DNA from 3 places in the Streptomyces sp. A5-4 genome. Region 1 is predicted to be linked to each of the others. Evidence: riboswitches for the same ligand, from Rfam matches in the RefSeq annotation. Region 1 holds a riboswitch; each other region holds the start of a gene.
The links. A riboswitch is a leader RNA that binds a small molecule or an ion and turns the genes downstream of it on or off. The one in region 1 is predicted to bind cyclic di-AMP.

Region 1 (9,707 bases):
TTCTCGGCGGCCTCCGCCGCGTCCCGCGGAAGCACTGGGCGCATTCCGGCGCGCCTGGCGGCGGTCGCGGGGGCCAACGGCTCGGGGTACCTGGCGAGTTCGACGCCCCGCACACCGTCACCCGCGAGCCGCACGGCATCGTCGGCGTCGCCCGGCTCACCGGGGGCAAGCCCGGTCTGCGCGGGCTTGAGCACGGCGACCGTGCGGCCCTGCGCGCGCGCCGCCGCGGCGAGGGCCGCGGTGACGACGGTCTTGCCGATGCCGGTCCCGGTGCCTGTGACGACGATGACGGCCATGCGTGCTCCTTGCGGGGGATGTCGCGGGGGAAAAAGAAGAGCCTCTACGCCGCCGACGCGGCCGCGCACACCGCCCGGGTGATGCGGGCCAGGTCCTCGTCGCCCGTCACGTAGGGCGGCATCGTGTAGATGAGGTCGCGGAAGGGCCGCAGCCACACGCCCTCGCGGACCGCGGCCCGTGTCGCCGCCGTCATGTCCACGTCGTGGTCCAGCTGTACGACGCCGATCGCGCCGAGCACCCGTACCTCGCGCACCCCCGGCAGCTCCGCCGCCCGGACCAGCCCCTCGCGCAGGCCGGACTCCAGCCGCTTGACCTCCACCTGCCAGTCCTGGCCGAGCAGCAGGTCGATCGAGGCGCAGGCGACCGCGGCGGCCAGCGGATTGCCCATGAACGTCGGGCCGTGCGCGAGCACAGGGACCTCACCGCGCGAGATGCCGTCGGCCACCCGCGAGGTGCACAGCGTCGCCGCCATGGTGAGATAGCCGCCGGTCAGCGCCTTGCCGACGCACAGTACATCGGGTGAGACCCCCGCGTGCTCGGATGCGAAGAGCGTGCCCGTACGGCCGAAGCCGGTCGCGATCTCATCGAAGATCAGCAACACGTCGTGCGCGTCGCACGCCTCGCGCAGCACCCGCAGATACGCGGGGGAGTGGAACCGCATCCCGCCCGCGCCCTGCACCACCGGCTCCACGATCACGGCGGCCAGTTCGTCCGCGTGGCGGGCGATCAGGTCACCGAGACGCGCCGCGTACGTCTCGTCGTACTCGGCCGGCGGCGCGTCCGCGAAGATCTGACGCGGCAGCGCCCCCTGCCACAGCTCGTGCATCCCGCCCTCGGGGTCGCACACCGACATGGGCTGCCAGGTGTCCCCGTGGTAGCCGCCCCGCCAGGTAAGCAGCCGCTGCTTCGCGGGCCGGCCGACCGAGCGCCAGTGCTGCAGGCACATCTTGACCGCGACCTCGACGGAGACCGAACCGGAGTCGGCGAGGAAGACGTGCCGGAGCGGCTCGGGAGTGATCTCCACCAGCTTGGCGGCGAGCCGCACGGCGGGCTCATGGGTGAGCCCGCCGAACATCACATGGCTCATCCTGTCGAGCTGGCCGCGCGCCGCCTCGTTGAGCGCCGGGTGGTTGTAGCCGTGGATCGCCGACCACCAGGACGACATGCCGTCGATCAGCTCGCTCCGCCCGTGAGCGGGTTCGGCGAGGCGCAGCCGCACCCCCGAGGCGGACTCCACCAGCAGTGGCTCCGCCCGGCCCGGCATCGGACCGTACGGGTGCCACACGTGCTCGCGGTCGAGGCGCAGCAGTTCGGCGGGGGTGAGCGGCTCAGGCATTGGGCGCGAGGTCCGTTCCGGCGCCCCGGCGGCGTACCGACACCAGGTCCGTACGGGCGGCCGGCACCTCCGGAGCGGCCTCTGTCTCGGCCGGCGCGTCGCCGCACGCCGTCGCGCAGCCGCCGCCGCCACGGTGCTGCGGCAGCGTCGTGGTGTCCGTGCCCTCCACCTCGAAGCCGGCGTCCGCGATCATCTCCAGGTCGGACTGGCCCGCCTGGCCCTCACTGGTGAGGTAGTCGCCGAGGAAGATCGAGTTGACCAGGTGCAGCGCGAGCGGCTGCATCGTGCGCAGATGCACCTCGCGCCCGCCCGCGAGCCTGACCTCGACGTCCGGGCAGACGAACCGGACCATCGCCAGGATGCGCAGCGCCCGCTGGGGGGTGAGGTTCCACTCCTCGGCGAGCGGTGTCCCCTCGAAGGGGATCAGGAAGTTGACCGGCACCGAGTCCGGGTCCAGGTCGCGCAGCGCGAAGACCACGTCGATGAGGTCCTCGTCGCTCTCGCCCATGCCCGCGATCAGCCCGGAGCAGGCGGACAGACCCGCGGCCTGGGCCTGCTGGACGGTGTCCACCCGGTCGGCGTAGGTGTGGGTGCTGGTGATCTTCCCGTACGTCGACTCGGACGTATTGAGGTTGTGGTTGTACGCGTCGGCGCCGGCCGCCCGGAGCTTCTCCGCCTGTCCGCCGGACAGCAGACCGAGGCAGGCGCACACCTCGACCTCTTCGTTCTGGTCCTTGATCGCCTCGATGGTCTTCGAGACCCGGTCGACGTCACGGTCCGTCGGCCCACGCCCGCTCGCGACCAGGCACACCCGCTTCGCGCCGCCCGCCACCCCCGCGGCCGCCGCCTTCGACGCCTCGTCGGGCTTCAGCCAGGTGTACTTGAGAATCTCGGCCTTGGAGCCGAGCCGCTGCGAGCAGTACGAGCAGTCCTCGGGGCACAGGCCGGACTTGAGATTGACGAGGTAGTTGAGTTTCACCCGCCGCCCGAACCACTGGCGGCGTACTTTTCCGGCCGCGGCCACCACATCGAGCAGATCGTCGTCGGAAGTCGCCAGTACGGCGAGGGCTTCTTCGCGGGTCGGCAGCTCGCGCCGCAGTCCCTTGTCCACCAGCGTGTTCAGCAGATCCATGGCGTTGATCCTGACGCACGGCACCGCCCCTGGCCAAGGTGGAATCACACAAGAGCACGGTCTTGAGGTGTGGGTATTGCCACACCCTGCCCTCACGTGCCCACCGCTAGTGTCTGTGGGCTGCCTACAAAAGGGACTCACCGATGCCGCAGGGACCGTACGCACCGTTCGGCTGGATCGACGAGCAGGCGCGGCTGCGCGCGGCGGCCGGGCTCGTCAGGACCCTGCGTCCGCGGCCCGCCGAGAGCGCCCTGCTCGACCTCGCGAGCAACGACTACCTCGGTCTCACCCACCGCCCGGAGGTCACCTCCGCGGCGGCCGCGGCCGCCCGCCGCTGGGGCGCGGGCGCCACCGGATCACGGCTGGTCACCGGCAGTACCGAGCTGCACGCCGAGCTGGAGCGGGAACTCGCCGAATTCTGCGGCTTCGAGGCCGCCCTCGTCCTGTCCTCCGGTTACGCCGCCAACCTCGCCGCCCTCACCGCGCTCAGCGGCCATGGCTCACTGATCGTCTCCGACGCCCTGAACCACGCGTCGATCGTCGACGGCTGCCGGCTCTCGCGCGCCGAGACCGCGGTCGTGCCGCACGCCGACCCCGACGCCGTGCGCAAGACGCTCGACGCGCACGACGGCCGCGCGCTGGCCGTCACCGACTCGGTGTTCTCGGTGGACGGTGACGCGGCGCCCCTGGCGGAGCTGGCCGAGGCCTGCCGCGCGTACGGGGCGGCGCTCGTCGTCGACGACGCGCACGGCCTCGGAGTGCTGGGCGACGGGGGCCGGGGCGCCCTGGACGCGGCCCGGATCGCCGGCGCGGACGGTGTTGTGGCGACCCTCACCCTGTCGAAGTCCCTGGGCAGCCAGGGCGGGGCGGTCCTCGGCCCGGCCAAGGTCATCGACCACCTGGTCAACACGGCCCGGACGTTCATCTTCGACACGGGTCTCGCCCCGGCCGCCGCCGGTGCGGCCCTCGCGAGCGTGCGGCTGCTGCGCCGGGAACCCGAACTGGCCGCGCGCGCCCGGGCAGTGGCCATCGCCCTGCACCGCGGGCTGACCGACGCGGGCCTGACCGCGGTACGCCCCGACGCCGCCGTGGTGTCGGTCCTGGCGCCCTCTCCGGAGGCGGCGGTGCGCTGGGCGGCCGACTGCCGTGCGGCCGGGCTCGTGGTGGGCTGCTTCCGTCCGCCGTCGGTGCCCGACGGGATCTCCCGCCTCAGGCTCACGGCGCGCGCCGACCTGACCGACCAGCAGATCGAAGAGGCGGTGGGCACGATCCGCCGGACCGCGCCCACCGGGTGACTCTCAATACCGCTGGCCGATGGTCCGATTTCGTATGGCCGAAAGAAAGCAGGTCCATGCGTCCGTCGCGAAGAGCAGCGCGGGGCGCGCGACGTTCTTGGAATCGCGTACGGCCAGCAGACCGCCGGTCAAACGGGCAGCCTCTACGCAGTTGTTCATACCGGTACTGCGGCTGCTGCGCAGCCACTTGGCTCTGTGCGGAAAAGTGCTGGAAGGAACGTTCGCAAGAGGTGCGGACATGGGGCCTCCCTAGGCGTCGTGCCTGATCCCCCTGATGAGATGCAACGAGTCCTCAGGTGAATGGGCCTGGGCTTGGAGCGTGCCGAATGCGGCGCTGTACGCCCTGAGGTCTTCTTTCCGTTCGAGGTAGAGGCTACTCGTCAAGTGGTCGATAACAACCACATCCAGATCGGCAATGTTCGGAAAGGAGAAAATAACGAAAGGACCGGTGAGGCCGATGTGCTCACCGGCAGCGAAAGGCACGACTTGTAAGCAGACATGGGGAAGTACTGCCATCTCCAGCAACTGCCGCAACTGCCGTGTCATGGTCCCCCCGCCGCCCACCTGTCGCCGCAGTACCGCCTCGTCCAGGACCGCGCTCAACTTCAGCGGGTCATCGGCCCGCAGTACCTCCTGGCGGGCGAGGCGTACCTCCACCAGGGAGTTCACCTTCTCCGCCGGCAGGTCGTACAGCGCGGCCCGGGTCACCGCCCGTGCGTAGTCCGGCGTCTGCAGGAGCCCCGGGACCACGGTGTTCTCCAGCGTGCGCGCCGAACTCGCCTGCGACTCCAGGCTGATGAAGTCCCGGTACTGCGGCGGCAACAGTCCCCGATAGGCGTGCCACCAACGGTTTCCCGCGTCGTTCACGGAACCGGCCAACGCCTCAAGCAACGCCCGGAGCTGCGGATCGCACACTTCGTACACATTCAGCAATCGGGCCACGTCGGTCGCCTTGACCGCGCTGCGGCCCGTCTCGATCCTGCTCACCTTCGACTGGTGCCACCCGACGAGACATGCTGCTTCCGGGCTGGTCAGCCCGGCGCGATCGCGCAGCCTGCGCAGCTCTTGCCCCAGCTTGCGTCGCCGCACCGCGGGACCGTTCCGCATATCGACTCCCTCCGCCCCGCGCCGATGCGCCATTCTGCAACCCAAATACGCTCTCGCGTAGCAGAGTTCACCGCTTCGAGCGACAGATATATGCATATCTTGGATGATCGCCACCTATCACGGCACCATGAGTGTCACTCTGGCGCAGAGCACAATACGGGGCCGCCCTCGAAGTTGAATCCGCTACGAGTCGGAGTCCGGCCCCGGTGGGAAAGGGACAGCGTCGCCATGGCAGACCAGCAGGAATCATCCGTCACTCTGCCGAGCGATCCAGCCTCGGTCTCCGCGGCGCGGAGATACGTCGCGGAGATTCTCGGCGGCTGGGGCATGCCGCCGGATTCTGATGCCGCCGATATGGTCCGGCTGATCGTCTCGGAGCTTGCCACCAACGCGGTGCAGCACACACTCGGACGGTCGCCCACCTTCACCGTGGACGTACAGCTGGAGCGGGACGACCAGTTGCGCATCGGCGTCACCGACAGCCACCCGCGGTGGCCGAAGCGGCTGCCCGCCGCCGTCCAGCAGGACAACGGACGCGGCATGGTGATCATCCGCTGTCTCACCGCGGAGTTCGGCGGACGGCTGTCCGTCACGCCCACGGCCGAGGGCGGCAAGACGGTCTGGATCGCGCTGCCGTGGACCGCCCCGGTCCGCGCCCCTGTCCAGACACCCGTCCAGGCGTAGGCCCGACCAGCCGGCCCGTGCCCGAACAGCACTGATTTCAGGGCGCTTTGACGGGCCGGGGCAGTCCCCGTCGCGGGCCCGGCTCAGCCGGTACCGCCGCCTCGGCCGGTACCGGCGGCCCGCCCGAACGCGCCGCGCAGCAGGGCCCGCAGAGTGTCCGCGGCCGGGCTCCGTTCACCGGTCCTGTGCACCACCGAGATGGTGCGCCGCAGTCCGGCGTCCGCCAGCGCCCGCGATCCCACGGGGGTCGTCGCCATCGCGGCGACCATCTCGGGCACCACGGCCACGCCGAGCCCCGCACTGACCAGCGCGCACACCAGCGCGTACCCGGGCGACTCGCACACCACCGCCGGAGTCGCCCCCGCCGCGGCCAGCGCCGCCTCCACGCCCTGGCGGGGCGGATGGGTCGGCGCACTGCTGATCAGCGGCTGTCCGGCCAGGTCCGCCAGGCGCAGCCGCTCCGAGCCCCCGGCCAGCGCATGGCCGGGCGCCGTCACCAGCACCAGCTCCTCGACCAGCAGCCGCTCCGCCGCCACCCCGGAGGGCGGGGGCGCGGTCGGCGCGGGCTCGTAACTGTGGGTCAGAGCGAGGTCCGCCTCGCCGGCCGCCACCGCGGTGACCCCGTCCGGCGGCTCGTAGTCGGCGACCACCAGCTCCACATCGGGATGCGCCCGGCGGAACGCGCTGAGCACCGGCGGCAGCAGATGGATGCCGGCCGTCGTGAACGTGCCGACCCGGAGCCGGCCGCCGGACAGGCCCGCCAGCTGCGCCAGTTCGTGCCGAGCCAGGTCCAGCTCGCCGAGCACCCGCCGGGCCCGGACCGCCAGCAGTTCGCCCGCGGCCGTCAGCCTGGCCCCGCGATGGTGGCGCACCAGCAAAGTGGCGCCCGTCTCGCGTTCCAGCTTGGCGAGCTGCTGCGACAGTGCGGGCGCGGTGTAGCCGAGGCGCGTGGCTGCGCGTGTGATGGAACCGGCCTCGGCGACCGCGACCAACGCCGCCAGCCTCGTCGGGTCGTACATGCTGAGCTCCCCGGGGGCGGGCCGACCCCCAACAGTTCCTTTAGGCAGACCATGAAGATTGCAAGTACATGCTAAAGCCCCGGCCGGTCCAGGATGGGGAGCATGGACGCACAACTGATCGCCTTCACCGGCGTCGCCGCGGGCATGGTCGCCATGCCCGGCGCGGATTTCACGGTCGTCGTACGCAACGCACTGGCGTCCCGTCGCTCGGGGGTGGCGAGCGCGGTGGGCGTCGCGGGCGGACTGCTCGTGCACACCGCACTGGCCGTCGCGGGGCTCGCCGCCGTACTGGTCGCCGTACCGGCTCTGTTCCGTGCGATCCAGCTGCTCGGTGGCGCCTACATTCTCTACCTGGGCTGCCGTGCGCTGCTGTCGGTGCGTGCTTCCGCGCCCGAGGGTCGGCCGGACGCGGAGCGCGAGAAGAAGGCGGTGGGCGGTGTCGGACGCAGCCTTCGGCAGGGTTTCCTCACCAACGCGCTCAACCCCAAGGCGCCGGTTCTCTTCCTCAGCCTGCTGCCCCAGTTCGTGCCCGAGGGCCGGCCGCCGCTTCCCAGGACGCTGTTGCTCGCCATGATCGTCGTCGTACTGGCCCTGCTCTGGTTCCCCGCGGTCGCGCTCCTGGTGGACCGGCTGGGCCCCTGGCTGCGGCGCCCGCGCGCGGCCCGCACCGTCGAGGCGGTCAGCGGCGGCGCGCTCGCCGTGCTGGGGCTGATCCTGCTGGCCGGGCCGCTGGGGGCGGTGTGACCGCGCCGCCGGGGGAATCGGGAGGGGCTGCGACGGGCGGGCGGTCGGGGTGACGGCGGACCACACCGTCGCCCCGACCGCCCCGGCCGTCACCGGGGTGCGGCCGAGGCCGGTCAGCGCACCCTGCCGTACCAGACGCTCCTGGACCAGATCCTCTCCAGTCGCACCACGGACCCACGCTTGGGGGAGTGCCAGATCTTGCCACTGCCGGCGTAGATGCCCACGTGGTAGACGTTCCGGCCGGAGTGGAAGAAGACCAGGTCGCCCCGGACTCTGCTGGAGGAGGAGATGCGGCGGGTCTTGTTGTACTGGGACTGGGCGGTGCGCGGCAGGCGCTTGCCCGCCTTCTTGAACGAGTAGAGCGTCAGCCCCGAGCAGTCGAACCGGTTGGGACCCGCTGCCCCGTACCCGTACGGGGCCCCCTTCTTCGACGCGGCCACTTTCAGTGCCTTCGTCGAGTGCGCCGGGGCGGCCTGCGCCTCACTCGCTGCTCCTGGCGCCAGCATCGAGGCACCCAGCACGGCAAGGGTGAGGGCCGAAGCCGCTCCGGTTCTGGTCATCAGCGACGGAACATTCATCTGCGCGGTCATACGCGACCCTTCGTCAGCCGCCTGTGAAGGATGACCTGTCGGGTTCGGACAGGCGAAGATGTCCGGCCGCGTCAAGCGGCTTCACCCCAAGGGACGGCCGTGCGAACAGGCCACCCCGACGCGCTTGGGTCTTCCACTCCTGCCGTTGCACTCTGTCGACCAGGCATCCGGGAAGCGGCAGGACTCAGCGTCCACCCGGACCGCCCCGCCGTGTGGCAGGGGCTTGTCGTCCCAGGGATCTTGACCCATGACCCGTCTGTTTTCCGAGCTGAAACGACGTTATGTGAGGCTCCTCACCACTGACCCGTTCGGGTGGACAAGGGCGTTCGCGTCCCCCGCCGTCGGTGCGTGGCGACGGCTGTACCAGCGGCGGAGTGGCTCATTCCGGGCGGTGCGTAGCTGGGATGTGCAAGTCGAGCGGTACCGCTGACCACCCGTTCGCTACGCCATTCGAGGGAGCGCGTGTCGTACTGCGACCGGCTCGCGGGCCGAGCCGCGCGCCGTCAACTCGATGAGAACGGTGGCACGGTGACCCGGCCCGAGCGCCGCTCCCCGTCGAGGACACGCAGCGCCCGCGCCGGCGCGGCGGCGTGTACCCGGGCTTCGTCCCGCTGGTGCATCAGGGTGAGGGCGTCCCGCAGCGCGGGAGCCTTCGATGCGGGGGCCTGCGCGGCGCGCACTGCCCCATAGGTGTCCGTGGCGCGCACCGGGTTGATCCGTCCCAGCAGATCGACCACTTCGAGATAGCGGACGACGAACTCACCCTCGGCGCGGGTCAGTGCGGGCAGTGGCGGCAGTTCGGGCGGCGGCATCGCGGCTCACCTCGGTTGGCAGGCGGGGGTGTCCTTGCGGCTCTGCACGATGTGATCGACCAGGCCGTACGCCTCGGCGGCGCCGGCGTCGAAGATCTTGTCGCGCTGGATGTCCGTACCGATGCGCTCAAGGCTCTGCCCGGTGTGGAGAGCCAGCATCCCGGCGAGTGTCTCGCGCATGCGCAGCAGTTCCCGCGCCTCGATCTCCAGATCCGACGGCTGGCCCCGCACGGGCTCGTCGATGGAGGGCTGGCTCAGGAGCACCCGGGCGCCCGGCAGGGCGAGTCGCTTTCCCGGGGCGCCGGCCGCGAGCAGCACGGCGGCCGACGACGCGGCCTGGCCCAGACAGATCGTCTCCACGTCGCAGGTGACGAACTGGATCGTGTCGTAGATCGCGGACATGGCGGTGAACGAGCCGCCGGGGGAGTTGATGTAGAGCGAGATGTCCCGGTCGGGGGCGGCGTGTTCGAGGTACATGAACTGCGCCATCACGTCGTTGGCCGCGGTGTCGTCGACGGCCGTTCCGAGAAAGACGATGCGCTCCTCCAACAGCCTGGAGTACGGGTCCATGGTCCGGGTCCCGGTGCTGGTGCGCTCGGTGAACTCGGGAAGTACATAGCGGGCGGAGGCGGCGGAAGTGCGGTGCATGGCAGTGGCTCTCCTCATGCTGCTCGGGCCCAGTCTCTGTAAA
Region 2 (9,707 bases), 7.3 Mb from region 1:
GTGGACCGATGACGCGCTCGCCCGCGAACTGGGCATCGAGCGCACGGCTCTGACGGCCGCCACCCGCTGATGACCGCCGGAACAGACCCACTTCGGGCCGGCAACGCTCAAGCCCGTTCGGACCATTTCACTTCAGGACGCCCAAGCCCCCTTCGGATTCAGCCCACTTCAGGAGGTCCGAGCACGTTCGGGATCAGTCCAGCTCGTATACGACCGTGACGGTGACCTGCTCCTGGACCTCGCCCGGCGCCACCGGCACCTTCGCGTCCGCCAAGGCGCTCGGCTGCACAGCGAGGGGGCTGTGCTGTCCGCCCGCATCCTCGGTCAGCGAGACCAGCCTCCCCAACTCGTGTCCGCTGAGCCGCACGTACTGTTCGGCCTTCTTCCGCGCGTCGGCGTAGGCGGCCTCGCGGGCCGCCGCGCGCAGGGCAGCCGGGTCGGAGACGTCGAAGGCGACGCCGTTGATCCGGCCGTCCTCGCCCGTCGCGTCCGTCACGGCCTTCAGGAGCGCGCCGGCCCGGTCGATGTCGCGGACCTTGATGGTGAAGGTCTGCCCGGCCTGATAGCCGGTCAGCTTGGCGGCGCCGCCCTCGTATTGGTGGACGGGGTTCAGGAAGATGCCCGCGGTCTGTACGTCGCGGTCGGCGACGCCCTGCTTCCGTACCGCGTCCAGCAGCTTCTTCGCCGCGGCGGACTGGCCGGCCATGGCGGCCTCGCCGGTGGGCCTCGTGACCTCCACACCCGCGTTGGCGACGGCCAGGTCGGGGGTCGCGGACGCGCTGCCCTCACCGGCGACCGAGACGGTGGACGCGGCGGGCGCGGGGGCGGAGAGCGGCGCGGTGGCCGCTGCGGTCGCGGGCGCCGCACCGGCGGCCAGCAGCCCGCCGGCCAGCACGGCCGCGGCGAACGACCTGGCCATGGTCGAAGTGGCGGGCGGCCCGGCCGGGGCCGAAGACGTATGTGCGGGCATGGGGGTGTTCCTTCCGGAAGTCGAAGGGCCATCCCAGCACCGACCGCCGCCGGACGAGTGACGCCACTCCCACCCTGGGCCATCTCCATGCGGCCATACTGAGGTTCGGGGGACACGAAAGGGGATGCCTTGACGCACCAACAGGCTGAGCACGAGGCGCATACGGGCCCCGCGCCGTACGACGTCCTGGTCGTGGGCGGCAGCGGCGTGGACACGGTGGTCCGCGTCGACTCGCTGCCGGTGCCGCTCGCCGATTCCGTCGGGGTGCCGCCCATTCGCGAGTGGCCGGGCCACACCGGCGGCAATGTCGCCCTGGGCTGCCGCGCCCTGGGGCTCGGCGTGAAATTCATCGACTTCATCGGCGACGACCGGATCGGCGAGCAGGTCCGTGAGCGGCTCACCAAGGGCGATGTCGACTTCGAGCCGCTGATCTCACCGGCGGGCACCCGCCGCGCGGTGAACCTGGTCGACGGCTCGACGGGCCGCCGCATGTCGTTCTACGACGCCCGCGACCCGGGGGACCTGCGGATGCCCCGCTCTTTCTACCTGCCGCACCTGCGGCGGGCCCGGCACGTGCATCTGTCCATCATGGATTTCTCCCGCCACCTCCTGGACGACATCGAGGAGCTCGGCGTGTCCGTCTCGACGGATCTGCACGACTGGGACGGACTCACCGACCACCACCGGGAGTTCGCGCTCCGCTGCGACCTGGTCTTCCTCAGCGCGGCGGGCGCGGGTGAGCGGATCGCCGATGTGATGCGCAAGATCCTGCGCGAGGGACGCGCCGGGACGGTGGTCGCCACGGCGGGCGCGGGCGGCTCGTACCTGATGACGCGGGGCGGCAGCCGCACCCCGCGACCGGTCCCGGCCACGGCGGTGCCGGGCCCCGTGGTGGACTCCAACGGCGCCGGGGACGCCTACGTCTGCGGTTTCCTGTACGGGCGGCTGGCCGGCCTGGCCCCCGACGAGTGCGCCCACCTGGGCGCGGTGGCGGGTGCCCACGCCTGCACGACCGAGGGCAACACGGACCCAATCCCCCTGAGCTCTCTGCTGCCCGCCCGGACCTGACCCGGCGCGGGCCCGGGAGGACAGGCCGGGCCGTCAGATCGGGTCGTCAGGTCACAGCGGGAGCAGATCGGGCCGCTTCGCCGCGGCGTGGTCCCCCGAGGACTCGCCGCGCAGCCGTCGGCCGATCCACGGCACCAGGTGTTCGCGCGCCCACTGGATGTTGTCCCGGCGGACACCCATCGTGCCGCGCGGCATCTGCGGCGGCCACTCCTGGTCCGGGTCGGCCGGTACGTCGAGGCCAAGCACCTGGCCGGCGCGCAGGGCCACCCTGGTGTGACCTTCCGCGGACAGGTGCAGCCGGTCGGTGTCCCAAGCACGCATGTCCTGGACGGACTTGAGCGACCACAGGTCGAGCACCGGGCAGTCGTACGTGTCGGCGATGGACCGTACATGCGCCGTGAACGTCGCGATCTTGCCCCGCAGATGGCGCAGCACCGGCATGTGCCGAGTGTCGAAGCCGGTCGTCACCAGGACGGTGCCGACCCTGCTGGTGAGGTCGGCGACGGCCCGCTCGTAGCGCTGGGCGACGTCGTCGGGGTCGCTGCCAGGCCGGAGGATGTCATTGCCGCCGGCGCAGAAGCTCACCAGGTCGGGGGCCAGTTCCATCGCCCTGGGGACCTGCTCGGCCACGATCTGGTCGAGGAGCCGGCCGCGCACGGCGAGGTTGGCATAGCGGAATGTGTGCTCGGGGACACGATCGTCGAGGAGTACGGCCAGCCGGTCCGCCCAGCCGATGTACGCACCGCCGGGTCCGGGGTCACCGACCCCCTCCGTGAAGCTGTCCCCAATCGCCGCGTACGACCCTATGGTCCCTGTCCTGAATGATCTCGCATCGTCTCCCACGTCGGCCCATGCTCCACTGGATCAAGTGACCTACGCCACCGTAGGGAGGGGGTTGACGCCGGTGAGAAAGGACACCGGTCAAGTTTGGGTCAACCCCGGAATATGCCTGGGCCGGCCTGGACGGACCTGGTTCAACGCGTACGCCCCCTTCCGCGGCCGGTGTGCGGCGCGGAAGGGGGCATACGAAGGCGATGCCCGTGGCCCGGAGAGAGGGCGTGTGTCAGACGGAGACGCCGTGACCGCGCAGGTAACCCAGCGGGTCTATGTCGGAGCCGTAGCTCGGGCCGGTCCTGATCTCGAAGTGCAGGTGCGGGCCCGTGGAGTTGCCGGTACTGCCGGAGAGACCGATCTGCGTGCCGCCGGTGACGCTCTGGCCGGACGAGACGGACAGCGAGGACAGGTGGGCGTACTGCGAGTAGCGGCCGTCGTTGTGCTGGATGACGACCTCGTTGCCGTACGAGCCGCTCCAGCCCGCGGAGACGACGGTGCCGGCGCCGACGGCCTTGACCGAGGTGCCGCTGGACGCGGAGAAGTCGACGCCCGTGTGGTAGCCGCTGGACCAGCTGCCGCCGGAGGCGCGGTAGGAGGTGGTGATGCCCGCGGAGACCGGGGCGGTGAAGCCGGAGGACGACGCCGTCGATGCGGAGCCGGCCGACTCGGACTTCTCCGATCCGCTCGCGGAGGAGGAGGACTGCGAGGAGGACGACTTCGGCTGCGCGGCGGGTGCGGCGGCCTTGGCCGACGACTGCGACGCGGACGACGGGGCGGAGCCGGCCGCCTTCGCGCCGATGCTGAGCTTCATGCCCGGCATGATCAGCCCGGGGTTGTCGCCGACGGTCGACCGGTTGTCCTCGTACAGCTTCTGCCAGCCGCCGCGCACGTTCTGCTGGTCGGCGATCTTCGACAGGTAGTCGCCGGAGACCACGGCGTACGTCTTGCTGCCGGCCTTCTTCGGCTGCTGCTTCTGCTGCGAGACGGCTGCGGCGGACGCGGCCTTCTCGGGGGCCACGGCGGGCGCGGCGGCCGGTGCGGCGTTCTCCGCGGCGTTCGCGCCGGTGGCGGCGATGAACGGAAGTGCGAGTGCGGCTCCGCCCGTTCCCGCGGCGACGAATCCACGGGTGATCGAGTTGGACCTCGGGCGGCGGTGCTTACCCTTTGCGGGCATGGCGAATTTCCTCTCCGGCGCCTACGAGGTGAGCTGTCGGGTTCGGGCTGGAGATGCCCGGCCGCGCAACCGCGCGACTTAACCCCGAGCCGGTCCGGAGTTCCGGATGACGGCGTACTACCTGGGTCCCCCGCTCCTGCCACACGTGAGTGTCGTGGGGTTTCCGGGCGGTGGCAGGATTCGGCGATCCACCCGGATTGACGGTGACCGTAAGCCGCCGAGGCGTCCTCGAACAAGCCGATCAGGACAATCGGCCATGGCTGATCATCGCTCTGCGGCAATCCCGTGGGGATTTGTCGTCACACTCCGTGGATTACCGATCTTCACGCCCCGCCCACGACCTGGTATTCGCTTCACGACTTCGCCACGCACCGTCACGAATATGATCCTGCTCACCAGCAAGCACACCATCCCCCTTGCCCACAAGGGGTGTTACCCACAAATAGCCCGATTCGCCCCAAGTGCTACTCGCCGCCCGAAGTCGGTGATCCTGACCTCCGCGCAGTCGACGACCAGGGCCCGCGCCGGACACCCGGAGCACCACCAGCTTGTACGCCGGCCCCACGCCAGGTCCGGCGAGGTGTCCGGATCATCGGCGCGCGGACCGGCGAAGGTGGTCACACCCGCCTCGGCCGGCTCGCCGCTCAGCCACTCCCCTGGTACGCGCCGCGCGTCCGAACAGTGGGGCCCCTCGGGTGCAGCCGGTAGCCGGCCAGGAACTCCCCGGTGAGGGCGACCGGGACACCGCGGTGGTCGGCCTTCCGCCCGGTGTACCGCGAGGCCCTCCAGTTGGCGCGCGGGGCGGTGGCGATGGTGGGGTCGGGCACGCGCCCCCCCTGGCCCCAATCGGCACACGGGGGCGTGGAGTTCATGGCCAGGTACGGGCAGCTCCCGCTCGGCCCGGGGCGACGGCCGCGCGTGCACGGCCGAGACAATTGCCTCAGGTACTCATGTCGTATCGTCGAACGGTGCCCAGATCGGCGAGCAACGCCGACGGCAGACACTTCAGGAGTCACCGTGACACAGCAGCTGCCGCAGGTCCCGTCGACAGAGCCCGACCTTGCCGGAGTGCGCAACTTCCGCGATGTGGGCGGCCTGCCGACCGTGGACGGCCGGCAGGTGCGGCACGGCGTGCTCTTCCGCAGCGGGCACCTGGCACACGCCACCGTCGCCGACGCGGTCTTTCTCGACTCCCTCGGCCTGCACACGATCTTCGACTTCCGCAATGAGGCGGACCAGAAGCTGGAGGGTCCGGACGTCGAGCTGGCGGGTGTACGCAATGTGAACCTGCCGCTGACCGACCCGGCCGACGGCGCGGTGTTCTGGAAGATGGTCCGCGACGGAAACCTCGACGAGCTGCGCGAGATTCTCGCGGACGGCAAGGCGGCGGGGCGGATGTCCGACACCTACCGCGAGATCATCAAGGAGCGCACCGGCGAGCACAGCCAGGTGCTGCACGCCTTGGCCGAGGACAGCGTCCCGGCGCTGATGCACTGCGCGGCGGGCAAGGATCGCGCGGGGCTCTCGATAGCGGTGTCGCTGCTGGCGGTCGGCGTCGAGCGCGAGGCCATCGTGGCCGACTACCTCAAGTCGAACGACCCGTCGCGCCGCTACAAGGTCAGCCGCAGCGACAACTCCCCCGTCGGCATGTCCCCCGAGGTCATGGAACTGCTCAGCCCGCTCTTCGAGGCCCGCGCCGAGTACCTCGACGCCGCCTTCGAGACCATCGAGGAGGTCTGGGGCGGCGCCGAGCGCTACCTCACGGAAGGCCTGCGGGTCACCCCCGAGACGCGCGAGCGGCTGCGGCTGCGGCTCCTCGACGATGCCTGAGCGACATCGCGGCCCGGGCCTGCTCCCGCACCCCGGGCCGGCCCCTCGCCCCGGCGCGCGGCGCGGTCAGCGCGCGTCGCCCAGCGTGAAGAGCAGATAGACGAAGGCCGCGAAGAGATGGCCGGCCACGACGTACACGAAGAGCCGGATCATCAGCCCCCTGGGGAACTTGTCCTCGACGATGCCGCGTCGGGCGGGCCTCACGTCCGCCTCTTCGCCGGCCTTTTCGCCGATCGTCTCGTCCGGCATGTCAGGTCTCCTGGGGTAGGCAGAGCCCGGCGGCGGCGCTCTGCAGCAGCGTATGGACGAACAGAAGATCGACCCCGTCCGCGGTGACGGCGGCGATGCGGTGCGGGGTCAGCGAGTCGAAGTGCGCGCTGTCCCCGGCGGCCAGCCGGTGCACGCTCTCGCCGAGCACCAGTCGCAGCTGCCCCGACAGCACATACAGCCACTCCTCACCGGGATGCACGCGCACCAGGTCGCCCTGTGCGCCGTGCGGCACATGCAGCCGCAGGGCCTGCATGGCACGGCCGGGCCCACCCGCCCGGTGGTACGTCCAGCCGTCGGCCTCCGTGGCCTGCGCCTCGCCGGCCCGCAGCACCGCGTCACGGTCGGGCGCGCTCTCCCCGAGCAGCGCGGAGACCGTCGTACCGTAGATGCGGGCCAGGGTGAGCAGCATCGGCAGCGAAGGCTGGCGGTGTCCGGTCTCCAGGCGGGACAGGTGCGCGGGCGAGAGCCCGGCGCGCCGGGCGGCGGCCTCCAGGGTGAGGGCACTGTGCCGCCGCAGGTCGCGCAGCTGCGGAGCGACCGACGGCAGCCCGTCGGGCGCGTCCTCTTCGAGGCGTGGGGTCATGCCGTCCATTGAGCCAGGCACCTTGCCTGAGAGGCAAATCTTTTGCCTCTCAGGCAAAAAGGGGGTTTCCGTCGCTCCGGCTACCGGTTGGCGACCGCCTGTTTCACCAGTGTCCTGCCGAAGTCCCACATGAGGCCCCCGCCGCTGTGCGCGTCGTCCATGACGGCGGTGAAGGCGTCGACGAAGCGGTCGACCTCCTTCTCCCCCACGGTCAGCGGCGGAATGAGTTTGATGACTTCGAGGTGGTCGCCGGAGACCTGAGTCAGGATGCGGTGCTTCTGGAACAGCGGTACGACGACCATCTGCGCGAAGAGTCCCTTGCGGGCCGCCTGCAGCATCGTCCAACGACTGCGCAGCTTCAGCGAGTTCGGCCGGCCGAACTCGATGCCGATCATCAGCCCCCGGCCGCGTACGTCGTGCAGCAGCTCGTAGCGGTCGACCAGGGCGGCCAGTCGCTCCCGCAGCAGATCACCGACGCGCCGGGCGTTCGCGACGGTCTCCTCGTCCTCCATCACCGACAGAACGGCGAGCCCCGCGGCCATGGCCTGGGCGTTGGAGCCGAAGCTGGCCGAGTGGACGAGCACCCGGTCCATCGACGAATAAACCTTCTTGAAGATCCAGTCCTTGCCGAGGGTGGCCCCCACCGGCACATAGCCTCCGGAGAGCGCCTTGGCGACGCACAGCAGGTCCGGCTCGACGCCCTCCTCGTGCTGGTACGCGTAGAAGTCGCCCGTCCTGCCCAGGCCCGTCTGGACCTCGTCGGCGATCAGCAGCGCCTTGTGCCGGCGCAGCAGCTGCTGCGCGGCGAGCAGGAACCCGGGCGGGGACGCGTGCACGCCCTTGCCCTGGATGGGCTCGACGACGAAGCCCGCGACGTCGCCGCGTTTCAACTCCCGCTCCAGGGCTGCCAGGTCGCCGAGCTCGATGGCGGTGTCGGGCAGCAGGGGCGCGAAGCCGTCGCGGAAGCCCGCCTCGCCGTTGACCGACAGCGAGCCGGTCGTCAGGCCGTGGAAGGCGTGCGTGCAGTAGAGAATTCTGGGTTTCCCCGTGGCGTACCGGGCGAACTTCAGCGCGGTCTCGACGGCCTCGGTGCCGCTGTTGCCGAAGAACACCCGGTCCAGGTGCGGGCTGTGCGTGAGCAGTTTCTCGGCGAGCAGTCCGGGCAGCGGCTGACAGTCGAAGCGGGTCAGGTCCGCGAGCGAGGCGTCGAGGACGTCGTGCAGCGCCTTGCGTACGACCGGATGGTGCCGGCCGAGGCCCATCACACCGAAGCCCGCGAGCATGTCGAGATAGTCGTTGCCGTCCGCGTCCCAGAAATACGCGCCCTCGGCCCGTTCGTAGACCTTGTCGAAGCCGATGGTGTGCAGCATGCGCGGCAGTTGGTGGTTGAGGTGCCGTGCGTGCAGCTCGTACCGTTCGGCGCCACGCTCGGCCAGGAGCGTCGCCAGATCGAACCCCTTGGGCCCGTCGTCCGTCATGGGCCGGTCTCCTTCACCAGTGGGGCCTCCTTGGTCGCCAGGGTGGCGCCGATGTGGCCCGCGATCTCTACGGCGGTGAGCCCGATGTCGGCCAGCACCTCGCCGCGTTTGGCGTGTGCCAGGAACTGCTCGGGGATGCCGTACGTCCGCAGGGGTACGTCCACGCCCGCGTCGCGGAGCGACTGCCCGACGGCCGAACCGACGCCGCCACTGCGGCTGTTGTCCTCGACTACCGCGACGAGGCGGTGGCGCGCGGCGAGGGGGGCGAGCTGTTCGTCGACGGGCTTGACCCAGCGCGGGTCGACGACGGTGCACCCGATGCCCCGGCCCGTCAGCAGGTCGGCCGCCTGGAGGCAGACCGGCGCCATGGCGCCGACGCAGACCAGCAGCACCTCGGGGTCCTCGGCCCGGTGCAGCACATCCATGCCGCCCACCCGGTCGATCGGCTCGATCGCGGGGCCCACCGACTCCTTGGGGAAGCGCAGCACGGTCGGGGCGTCGTCGACGTCGACGGCCTCGGGCCTCGTCCTGCTCGGCGGCGGCGTATCCGCGGCCCTTCTCGTCAATCTGACAACCCGAAGCCGTCAACTCCGCGATCTGCTGCAGCGTCGCCCCAATGTCCGACGTCCGCGTCGTCGTCATCGACTGCACCGAAACAGGCGCATCCCCGCCAACCGCCACCGACCCGACCTGGATGCGCCGCGAAGTGCGGCGCACCGCCAGCGGCCGGGCCGGCAGCTCGGGGAGCCCCAGTACGACGGGCTCACCAACGGTCATCACGTCACCCGCGGTTTCCCGAGACGGTCTCACGCACCGCACGCAGGGACTCCTTGAGCGAGCCCATCGTGGCGAGCACGGCCGTCGGCTCGTAGCCGCAGTGCGCCATGCAGTTGGCGCAGCGCGGGTCCTTGCCGCGGCCGTACTTGCTCCAGTCGGTGTCGTCGACGAGCTCCCGATAGGTGGGGACGTATCCGTCGCTCATCAGGTAGCAGGGCCGCTGCCACCCGAAGAGCGAGTAGTTGGGGATCGCCCACGCCGTGCACGGGAAGTCCGCCTTGCCCTCCAGGAAGTCCAGGAAGAGCGGCGAATGGTTCAGGCGCCAACGGCTCCTGTTGCCGCCCGAGAAGGCCTTCTTGAAGAGTTCGCGGGTCTGCTCCACGCCGAGGAAGTGCTCCTGGTCGGGAGCCTTCTCGTAGGCGTACGCGGGCGAGATCATCATCTCGTCCACGTGCAGGTCGTCATTGAGGTAGTTGAGGACCTCGATGATGGTCTGCGGAGTATCGGTGTTGAAGAAGGTGGAGTTGGTGGTGACCCGGAAGCCGAGCCTCTTGGCCTCCTTGATCGCCTCCACCGCCTCGTCGAACACCCCCTCCTTCGCCACGGATTCGTCGTGCCGCTCACGCAGCCCGTCGATGTGCACCGCGAAGGCGAAGTAGGGCGAGGGGGTGAATTTCTTGATCTTCTTGCGCAGCAGCACCGCGTTGGTGCAAAGGAACACGT
Region 3 (9,707 bases), 6.0 Mb from region 1:
GGCCCGGCGGGACGCTGCCGCTGTGCCGGGCGCCCTTGACGACGACGACCGGCTTCACGGCCGCGGTGCGCCGGGCGAGGCGGGTGAATTTACGCGGGTTGCCGATGGACTCCAGGTAGAGGAGGACGACATCGGTGTCGGGGTCCTCGTACCAGTACTGGAGGAAGTCGTTGCCGGAGACGTCCGCACGGTTGCCCGACGAGATGAACGAGGACAGGCCCGCGCCGCGCCGGTAGAGCCCGGCGAGCAGCGCGATGCCGATCGCGCCCGACTGGGTGAACAGGCCGATGCGGCCCGCCGCGGGCGGCTCGGGCGCCAGCGAGGCGTTGAGCCGGACGGCGGCCGAGGTGTTGATGATGCCGAACGCGTTGGGGCCGATGATGCGCATGCCGTAGGAACGGGCCTGGCGCACCAGTTCCCTCTGCCGTTCGCGCCCCGCCGCACCACTCTCGGCGTAACCGGCGGAAAGAACGACCAGACCCTGGACCCCGTGCTCCCCGCAGTCGGCGACGACCTCGGGGACCCGCTCGGCCGGCACGGCGACGACGGCGAGGTCGACGGTCTCTCCGATGTCGCCGACGGAGCGGTGGGCGGGCACGCCGTCCACCTCGGTGAGGCCGTCGGGGAAGGCGTTGTTCACGGCGTACGTCCGACCGGTGAACCCGGCGGCGAGGAGGTTGCGCAGGACCGCGCGGCCCACGCCGCCCGGTGCGCGCCCGGTGCCGATGACGGCGACCGAGCCGGGGGCGAGGAGGCGCTGCACGGAGCGGGACTCGGCGCGGTGCTCGCGGGCGCGCTGCACGGCCAGCGAGCGGTCGGTCGGCTCCAGGTCGAATTCGAGGCGTACGACGCCGTCCTCGAAGCTGCGCTTCTGGGTGTAACCCGCGTCCGTGAAGACCTTGATCATCTTGGAGTTGGCGGGCAGCACCTCGGCGGCGAACTGCCGGATCCCGCGTTCACGGGCGACCGCCCCGATGTGTTCGAGGAGGGCGGAGGCGACGCCGCGACCCTGGTGGGCGTCTTGGACGAGGAAGGCCACCTCGGCCTGGTCCGCGTCGGGGCCCGAGGCGGGGCGGCCCTGCTCGTTGATGCGGTCGAACCGCACGGTGGCGATGAACTCGCCGCCCACCGTCGCCGCGAGACCCACCCGGTCGACGTAGTCGTGGTGGGTGAAGCGGTGGACGTCCTTGTCGGACAGCCGGGGGTAGGGCGCGAAGAACCGGTAGTACTTCGACTCGTCCGAGACCTGCTCGTAGAAGCTGACCAGGCGCTGTGCGTCGTCGGCGGTGATGGGCCGGATCCTCGCCGTACCTCCGTCGCGCAGCACGACGTCGGCTTCCCAGTGAGCCGGGTACGCGTGGTGCCCGTTCTGATCCAGCACGGCCTGCTCCAGCGGGGGCTGCATGAGGGCAGCCTACGGGTCGCGGGCGTGCAGGGGGCGGGGAAGGCTGAGGAAGGCCGAACGGCGCCCGCACAGGGGCCGGAGGTAGGGTCACCGCAGTCCGCACGCCGTGAGACACTGGTCTAGACAACCGTTAGAACATGAAGGGCTACACCATGGTTGAGCGCCGCGTCACCGTCGGCTGGACCGAGGGCCTGCACGCCCGGCCCGCCTCCATCTTCGTCCGTGCCACGACCGCCTCGGGTGTTCCCGTGACGATCGCCAAGGCCGACGGCAAGCCGGTCAACGCCGCTTCCATGCTCGCGGTGCTCGGCCTGGGCGCGCAGGGCGGCGAAGAGGTCGTGCTGGCCTCCGAGGCCGACGGCTCCGAGGCTGCCCTCGACCGTCTCGCGAAGCTGGTCACCGAGGGGCTCGACGAGCTGCCCGAGACCGTCTGACCCGGACAGTCCGACAGGCCGGTCCGACCTGTACGCAAAAGCCGCGGCGCCCCGAATTCGGGACGCCGCGGCTTTTGCGTTTCGCGCGGAGCGCGCACACGACGACACACGAGTCGATACGGGAACCGGCCCGCAAGTCGTCCCGCAAGTCTATGCGGCGCTCAATTCGGCGGGCTGAATTCAGGCAGCGCGAAAAGGCCGCGCCCATTCTCCTTCTTTGTATACGGCGCGCGTGTTAATTACGGCCGCCCACGGTGTTTACGGCATGTTGCGAAGTCCTCACCCGTTCCGGTGCGGGGTGCCGCAGCCGGTGCGCCGGGATCGCGCGTTCGGCGTGCAGCGCCGTCAGCGCCCTGGCCCGCTCCGCGTCGCCGCGCGCCACCGCGTCCACGATCGCGCCGTGCTCCGCCCAGGACTCGACAGGACGGGCGTGCTGCTCGACGGCGTACATCCAGGCGACCTTGTGCCTGAGCTGGGTGAGCAGGGCCGTCAGGCCGGGGCTGCCGGAGGCCTGGGCGAGGGTCTCGTGGAACCACCCGCCGAGTGAGCGCAGATCCTCGCCCTGCCCCCGGCGGGCCCGCTCCTGACCGAGTCTGACCAGGCCACGCAGCACCTTGAGGTGCGCGTCGGTGCGCCGCCTGGCGGCCCGTGCGGCGCCCAGCGGCTCCAGCAGCGTCCGGACCTCCAGGAGGTCGGCGGCCTCCTGCTCGGTGGGCTCCGCGACGCAGGCGCCCGCATGCCGGCGCGTGGTGACGAACCCTTCGGACTCCAGGGTGCGCAGGGCCTCGCGCACCGGGACGCGCGAGACGCCGTAACGGCGCGCCAGCAGCTCCTCGGTGAGCCGGGCGCCCCGCTCGAAGACACCGGACACGATGTCGTCACGAATTGCCGTGCATACCGAATGCGCAGGAATGCGCATGACCGAACCTCCGCCTCAATCCCCGCGAAACGCGGTCGATCCGCTGCTGTTCTGCGACCCTATTGCAGCAACCGGGAAATTCCGATGGGCGGCCGGAATTCATGGATACCTTTTGGCCATCGCCGCGGGCGGACGGGCGGAGTCGGCCGCACACGCACCGGGGTACGCCGAAGGCCCCGGCGGGAAGCCGGGGCCTTCGGGAATGCCAGGGGCTGCGGCGGGCCAACAGGGCCCGCGCCGTTCCGGACGCGTCAGGCGTTGACGCCGTGTCCGCGCAGGTACGCGACGGGGTCCATGTCCGAGCCGTACTCGGCGCTCGTACGGGCCTCGAAGTGCAGGTGCGGGCCGGTCGAGTTGCCGGTCGAGCCCGAGATACCTATCTGCTGGCCGGGCGTGACGGCCTGGCCGACGGAGGCGGTGATGGACGAGAGGTGGCCGTACTGCGTGAACGTGCCGTCGTTCATCCTGATGACGATGTTGTTGCCGTACGCGCCGCCCCAGCCGGCCTCGACGACGGTGCCCGCGCCGACGGCCACGACGGAAGTGCCGGACGCGGCACGGAAGTCGACGCCGGAGTGGCTGCCGGAGGACCAGAGCGAGCCGCCGGACTTGTAGCCGGTGGTCACGGCGGAGCCGGCGACCGGGAGCGTGTACGAGGTGAGGCGCTTGCGCTCGGCCGCACGCGCGGCGCGCTCCTTGGCCTCGCGCTCGGCGCGCTCCTTCTTGGCCTTCGCCTCGGCCTTGCGCTCGGCTTCGGCCTTGCGCTCGGCCGCTGCCCTGCGCTCGGCTTCGGCCTTGCGCTCCGCCTTCTCGGCGGCCTCGCGCTGGGCCTGGGCCTGGGCGCCTATCTGGTCGGCCAGGGAGTCGTTGATGACGATGGCCTGGGTGAGGCCGGTGTCCTCGACGGAGTGGGCCGGACCTGCGCCCCTGTCCTCGGCGGCGAGCGCCGGGGAGGCCAGCGTTCCGATGACGCCGGTCGTCGCGAGGGCGGCGACGCCTGCGATGTTCGCGCTTCTGCGCGTCATGCGGCTGGGACGCCGGTGCTTCCCGGTGGTGCGGCTGAACGCCATGGAGGGGCTGGTCCTTTCCTTCCTTCTCGCCTACCGGGTTAGCTGACGGGTTCGGAGCAGGAAGGTCTCCTACGGACCCCTCCGGCATACGGAGGCGTCCGATTCACCCCAGGGACTGAATGGGTCCCCGGCTCCCCAGGCTCGCGCCTGACGGGGACTCGGCGATGACTGTCCGGTGCCGCGGCTGCGGCTCATGCTGACGAACAGCCGGACCGACGCTAAGCGGCACATCTTTCAATCACCAAACAGACACAGCGTTTTGTAACGCACCCCACACACCAGACAGGCAACCACCGCAACAAAACGGACATACAGGAAGGACCCCGGCGGCTTGTCGGCCACCGAGGTCCTCCTACATCCCGCTATGCACCCCTATGCGAGTGCGGTCGTACCGGCTCAGCCCGTGACCACGGTCACGTCGCCGATGCCGAGGGCCCTGACGGGCTCCTCGATCTGCGAGGCGTCCCCCACGAGCACCGTGACCAGCCGGTCGCCGGGGAAGGCGCTGACGACGGCCGCGGTCGCCTCCACCGTGCCCGTCTCGGCGAGTCGCGCGTACAGCTGGGCCTGGAAGTCGTCGGGCAGCTGCTGCTCGACCTGGTCGGCCAGCGTGCCGGCGACCGCGGCGGCCGTCTCGTACTTGAGCGGCGCGACACCCACCAGGTTCTGTACGGCGACATCGCGCTCGGCGTCCGTGAGGCCGTCGGCGGCGAGGGTGCGCAGCACCTTCCAGAGGTCGTCGAGCGCGGGTCCGGTGGACTCGGTGTCCACCGAGCCGCTGATGGCGAGCATCGCCGCACCGGTGGCCCCGCCCTCCGAGGACGGAGCGGCGGAGCGCAGCACCTGGCCGAAGGCGCGCACCCCGTAGGTGTAGCCCTTCTCCTCGCGCAGGACCCGGTCGAGACGCGAGGTGAGGGTGCCGCCCAGGCAGTACGTACCGAGCACCTGGGCCGACCAGACACGGTCGTGCCGGTCGGCGCCGATCCGGCCGATGAGCAGCTGCGTCTGTACGGCGCCGGGCCGGTCCACGATGACGACGCGACCCGTGTCGTCGGCGGTGATCGGCGGCACCGGGCGGGCCGGTGCGGTGTTGCCCGTCCAGACCCCGAGGGTCTCGGCCAGCACGGCGTCCAGGTCGACGCCTTCGAGGTCGCCGACGACCACGGCGGTGGCCGTGGCCGGGCGCACGTGCGCGTCGTAGAAGCCCTTGACGCCGGCAGCGTCGATGCGCTTGACCGTCTCCTCGGTGCCCTGGCGGGGGCGCGACATGCGCGAAGTGGCCGGGAAGAGCTCCTTGGAGAGCTGCTTGGCCGCGCGCCGCGAGGGGTTGGCCGCCTCGTGCGGGATCTCGTCGAGCCTGTTGGCCACGAGGCGCTCGATCTCGGTGTCCGCGAAGGCCGGTGCGCGCAGCGCGTCGGCGAGCAGGCCCAGCGCCTTGGGCAGCCGGGAGACCGGGACCTCCAGGGAGACCCGGAGGCCGGGGTGGTCCGCGTACGCGTCGAGTGTGGCGCCGCAGCGCTCCAGCTCGGCGGCGAACTCCTCCGCGGAGTGCTTGTCGGTGCCCTCGGAGAAGGCCCTCGCCATGATCGTGGCGATGCCGTCGAGGCCCTCGGGCTCGGCCTCCAGCGGAGCGGCGAGGAAGATCTCGACGGCCATGACCTGCTGGCCGGGGCGGTGGCAGCGCAGCACGGTCAGGCCGTTGGGCAGGGCGCCGCGCTCGGGGGCGGGGAAGGCCCACGGGGTGGCGGTGCCCGCGCCGGGCTGCGGGTGGAACGTCATGCTGACGGCAGCGGTGTCGGTCACAGGTCCGCCCCTTCCTGCTCTTCGGTCTCGTCGGCGGCGTCCGCGTCGGCCTGGGTCGGTTCGTACACCAGGACCGCCCTGTTGTCCGGGCGGAGCCTGGCCCTGGCGGCTGCCTGGACCTCCTGCGCGGTGACGTCCAGAACGCGCTGGACCGCGGTCAGCGCGAGCTGCGGGTCACCGAACAGGACGGCGTAGCGGCAGAGTTCGTCGGCGCGGCCGGCGACCGTGCCGAGCCGGTCGAGCCACTCGCGCTCCAGCTGGGCCTGCGCGCGCTCCATCTCCTCGGGCGTGGGGCCCTCGGCGGCGAACTTCGCCAGCTCCTCGTCGACGGCGCGCTCGATGTCGGGAATCTCCACGCCGGCCGACGTCTTGACGTCGAGCCAGCCGAGCGAGGGCGCGCCCGACAAACGCAGCAGGCCGAAGCCGGCCGCGACGGCCGTACGGTCGCGGCGGACCAGCCGGTTGTGCAGTCGGGAGGACTCGCCGCCGCCGAGGACGGTGAGGGCCAGATCGGCCGCGTCCGCCTCGCGGGTGCCGTCCTGCGGCAGCCGGTAGGCGGCCATCAGCGCACGCGCCGGGACGTCCTCCTCGACGACCTCGCGCAGCTCCGAGCCGATGGTGTCGGGGAGGGAGCCGTCACGCGGGGGCTGCTTGCCGTCGTGGGACGGGATGGAGCCGAAGTACTTCTCGATCCAGGCGAGCGTCTGCTCGGGGTCGATGTCGCCGACGACCGAGATCACCGCGTTGTTGGGCGCGTAGTACGTACGGAAGAAGGCCCGTGCGTCTTCGAGCGTCGCGGCGTCCAGGTCGGTCATCGAACCGATCGGCGTGTGGTGGTACGGATGTCCCTCCGGGTACGAGAGGGCGGTCAGCTTCTCGAACGCCGTGCCGTAGGGCACATTGTCGTACCGCTGGCGGCGCTCATTCTTGACGACGTCGCGCTGGTTCTCCATGGACTCTTCGTCGAGCGCGGCGAGCAGTGAGCCCATCCGGTCGGCTTCCAGCCACAGGGCCAGCTCCACCTGGTGGGTGGGCATCGTCTCGAAGTAGTTGGTGCGCTCGAAGCTGGTCGTGCCGTTGAGCGAACCGCCCGCGCCCTGCACCAGCTCGAAGTGGCCGTTGCCCTTCACCTGCGCCGAACCCTGGAACATCAGGTGCTCGAAGAGGTGAGCAAGGCCCGTACGGCCCTTGACCTCGTGCCGCGAACCGACGTCGTACCAGAGGCAGACCGCGGCGACCGGCGTCAGATGGTCCTCGGAAAGCACCACACGAAGGCCATTGGCCAGCCGGTGCTCAGTCGCTGTCAGGCCGCCGGAGCCGGCCTGCGCTGTGGCCGTGTGACCCATGGGCATGTACGTCCCTTCGATCGCGATAAGGAGAAGTCCTGCCACTGTATGCAAGCGTGCTGACACCTGGCGAAGTTCCCGTTCCGGATACGCCCTCAGGGAACGCCCTGGAGGGCGCTTCGGACGGGTCGAGGTCGGGGATGTCAGTGCGCCGGTCCACAATGGTCGGCGTCAGACCCAGAACTTGTCCTACAGAACCGCGAAGGAGCCGCAGCCGCGATGGCCCGCCGCAGCACGAAGACCCCGCCGCCGGACGATGCGTTCGAGGAGAAGATCCTCGATGTCGACGTCGTCGACGAAATGCAGGGCTCCTTCCTCGAGTACGCGTACTCGGTGATCTACTCGCGAGCGCTGCCCGACGCCCGCGACGGTATGAAGCCGGTGCACCGCCGCATCGTCTACCAGATGAACGAGATGGGGCTGCGGACCGACCGCGGCTATGTGAAATGCGCCCGCGTCGTCGGCGAGGTGATGGGTAAGCTCCACCCGCACGGCGACGCGTCGATCTACGACGCGCTCGTCCGGATGGCGCAGCCGTTCTCGATGCGGCTGCCGTTGGTCGACGGACACGGGAACTTCGGCTCTCTCGGCAACGACGACCCGCCGGCCGCCATGCGGTACACCGAGTGCCGGATGGCCGACGCCACGTCGCTGATGACCGAGTCGATCGACGAGGACACCGCCGACTTCACGGCGAACTACGACGGGCAGGAGCGGGAGCCGGTCGTGCTCCCCGCGGCCTACCCGAACCTGTTGGTCAACGGCGCCTCCGGGATCGCCGTGGGCATGGCGACGAACATGCCCCCGCACAACCTGGGCGAGGTGATCGCCGCCGCCCGGCACCTGATCAAGCACCCCGGCGCCGACCTTGAGACGCTGATGCGTTTCGTGCCCGGTCCCGACCTGCCGACCGGTGGCCGGATCGTGGGCCTGGGCGGCATCAAGGACGCGTACGAGAACGGCCGCGGCACCTTCAAGATCCGTTCGACGGCGACCATCGAGGACGTGACGCCACGCCGCAAGGGCCTGGTCATCACCGAACTGCCGTTCACCGTCGGCCCCGAGAAGGTGATCGCCAAGATCAAGGACCTCGTCTCCGCGAAGAAGCTCCAGGGCATCGCGGACGTCAAGGACCTCACCGACCGGATGCACGGACTGCGACTGGTCATCGAGATCAAGAACGGCTTCGTCCCCGAGGCCGTCCTTGAGCAGCTCTACAAGCTGACGCCGATGGAGGAATCCTTCGGCATCAACAATGTGGCGCTGGTGGACGGTCAGCCGTTGACACTGGGGCTCAAGGAGCTCCTTGAGGTCTATCTCGACCACCGCTTCGAGGTCGTGCGCCGCCGCAGCGAGTTCCGCCGCACCAAGCGTCGCGACCGGCTGCACCTGGTCGAAGGCCTGCTCGTCGCGCTGCTCGACATCGACGAGGTCATCCGCCTCATCCGCTCCAGTGACAACTCGGCGCAGGCCAAGCAGCGGCTCATCGAGCAGTTCTCGCTGAGCGAAATCCAGACGATGTACATCCTGGACACGCCGCTGCGCCGCCTCACCAGGTTCGACAAGATCGAGCTGGAGAGCGAGCGCGACCGGCTGAACGGCGAGATCGACGAGCTGACCGGGATCCTGGAGTCGGACGTCGAGCTGCGCAAGATGGTCTCGACCGAGCTGGCCGCTGTGGCGAAGAAGTTCGGCACCGACCGGCGCACGGTGCTGCTGGAGTCGGGCAGTTCACCGATCGCCGCGGTGCCGCTGGAGGTCGCGGACGATCCCTGCCGCGTCCTCCTGTCGTCGACCGGGCTGCTCGCCCGTACGGCCAATGGCGAGCCCCTGGTCATGGACGACGCCCGGCGCGCCAAGCACGATGTGATCATTTCGGCGGTGCCCGCCACGGCGCGGGGCGACGTGGGGGCGGTGACGTCGGACGGCCGGCTCCTGCGGCTGGCCGTGATCGACCTGCCGCAGTTGCCCGGCACGGCGTCCGCGCCCAACCTCTCGGGCGGGGCGCCGGTTTCGGAGTTCCTGCCCCTGGAGGCGGACGAGACGCTGATCTGTCTCACCACTCTCGACGAGTCCTCACCGGGGCTGGCGCTCGGCACCGAGCAGGGCGTGGTGAAGCGGGTCGTCCCGGACTATCCGGCCAACAAGGAGGAGCTGGAGGTCATCTCCCTGCGGGACGGTGACCGGGTGGTCGGCGCGGCCGAACTGCGCACGGGTGAGGAGGACCTGGTCTTCATCACCGACGACGCCCAGCTGCTGCGCTTCCAGGCCGGTCAGGTCAGGCCGCAGGGCCGTGCCGCGGGCGGCATGGCGGGCGTCAAGCTCGCCGACGGCGCCAAGGTGATCTCCTTCAGCGCGGTGGACCCGGCGGTCGACGCCGTGGTGTTCACCGTCGCCGGGGCGCGCGGCACGCTGCTCGGCGACACCGAGACATCGGCCAAGCTCACCCCGTTCGACCAGTATCCGCGCAAGGGCCGGGCCACCGGCGGTGTCCGCTGCCAGCGGTTCCTCAGGGGTGAGGACACCTTGATCCTGGCCTGGGCGGGGACGGCGCCACCTCGCGCGGCCCAGCAGAACGGCACACCGGTGGAGCTGCCGGCCCAGGACCCGCGCCGGGACGGCTCGGGCACCCCGCTGCCGGCGGAGATCGCGGCGCTGGCGGGGCCCGTGTAGCCGGGAGGACCATCGGGCCGGGTCAGTCCTCGGCCTGTACGTACCGCAGGACGCCCC

Region 2: it holds a riboswitch for cyclic di-AMP, as region 1 does, so the genes downstream of both, ACLLJJ_RS38160 (M23 family metallopeptidase) here and ACLLJJ_RS03760 (C40 family peptidase) in region 1, are expected to answer to the same signal.
Region 3: it holds a riboswitch for cyclic di-AMP, as region 1 does, so the genes downstream of both, ACLLJJ_RS32010 (M23 family metallopeptidase) here and ACLLJJ_RS03760 (C40 family peptidase) in region 1, are expected to answer to the same signal.

The regions. Positions count from the first base shown of each region.
Region 1 is NZ_CP178591.1:836,797-846,503, reverse strand. Features, by position in the region: gene bioD (dethiobiotin synthase) at 1-296, opposite strand, end outside; gene ACLLJJ_RS03800 (adenosylmethionine--8-amino-7-oxononanoate transaminase) at 341-1,633, opposite strand; gene bioB (biotin synthase BioB) at 1,626-2,765, opposite strand; gene ACLLJJ_RS03790 (8-amino-7-oxononanoate synthase) at 2,909-4,060, shown strand; gene ACLLJJ_RS03785 (DUF397 domain-containing protein) at 4,064-4,300, opposite strand; gene ACLLJJ_RS03780 (helix-turn-helix domain-containing protein) at 4,310-5,167, opposite strand; gene ACLLJJ_RS03775 (ATP-binding protein) at 5,396-5,851, shown strand; gene ACLLJJ_RS03770 (LysR family transcriptional regulator) at 5,935-6,870, opposite strand; gene ACLLJJ_RS03765 (LysE family translocator) at 6,973-7,614, shown strand; gene ACLLJJ_RS03760 (C40 family peptidase) at 7,728-8,204, opposite strand; cyclic di-AMP (ydaO/yuaA leader) riboswitch at 8,208-8,380, opposite strand; gene ACLLJJ_RS03755 (hypothetical protein) at 8,708-9,016, opposite strand; gene ACLLJJ_RS03750 (ATP-dependent Clp protease proteolytic subunit) at 9,023-9,664, opposite strand.
Region 2 is NZ_CP178591.1:8,161,413-8,171,119, reverse strand. Features, by position in the region: gene ACLLJJ_RS38180 (TetR/AcrR family transcriptional regulator) at 1-70, shown strand, start outside; gene ACLLJJ_RS38175 (SIMPL domain-containing protein) at 194-970, opposite strand; gene ACLLJJ_RS38170 (carbohydrate kinase family protein) at 1,100-2,038, shown strand; gene ACLLJJ_RS38165 (SGNH/GDSL hydrolase family protein) at 2,090-2,881, opposite strand; gene ACLLJJ_RS38160 (M23 family metallopeptidase) at 3,102-4,046, opposite strand; cyclic di-AMP (ydaO/yuaA leader) riboswitch at 4,050-4,226, opposite strand; gene ACLLJJ_RS38155 (hypothetical protein) at 4,691-4,873, opposite strand; gene ACLLJJ_RS38150 (tyrosine-protein phosphatase) at 5,064-5,876, shown strand; gene ACLLJJ_RS38145 (DUF6126 family protein) at 5,943-6,125, opposite strand; gene ACLLJJ_RS38140 (helix-turn-helix domain-containing protein) at 6,127-6,738, opposite strand; gene ACLLJJ_RS38135 (aspartate aminotransferase family protein) at 6,810-8,207, opposite strand; partial or broken gene ACLLJJ_RS38130 (transketolase C-terminal domain-containing protein) at 8,204-8,725, opposite strand; gene hpnH (adenosyl-hopene transferase HpnH) at 8,989-9,707, opposite strand, start outside.
Region 3 is NZ_CP178591.1:6,831,609-6,841,315, reverse strand. Features, by position in the region: gene ACLLJJ_RS32025 (GNAT family N-acetyltransferase) at 1-1,405, opposite strand, end outside; gene ACLLJJ_RS32020 (HPr family phosphocarrier protein) at 1,558-1,839, shown strand; gene ACLLJJ_RS32015 (GntR family transcriptional regulator) at 2,075-2,758, opposite strand; gene ACLLJJ_RS32010 (M23 family metallopeptidase) at 3,010-3,828, opposite strand; cyclic di-AMP (ydaO/yuaA leader) riboswitch at 3,841-4,002, opposite strand; gene ACLLJJ_RS32005 (M16 family metallopeptidase) at 4,225-5,607, opposite strand; gene ACLLJJ_RS32000 (M16 family metallopeptidase) at 5,628-6,983, opposite strand; gene ACLLJJ_RS31995 (DNA gyrase/topoisomerase IV subunit A) at 7,197-9,650, shown strand; gene ACLLJJ_RS31990 (CobW family GTP-binding protein) at 9,673-9,707, opposite strand, start outside.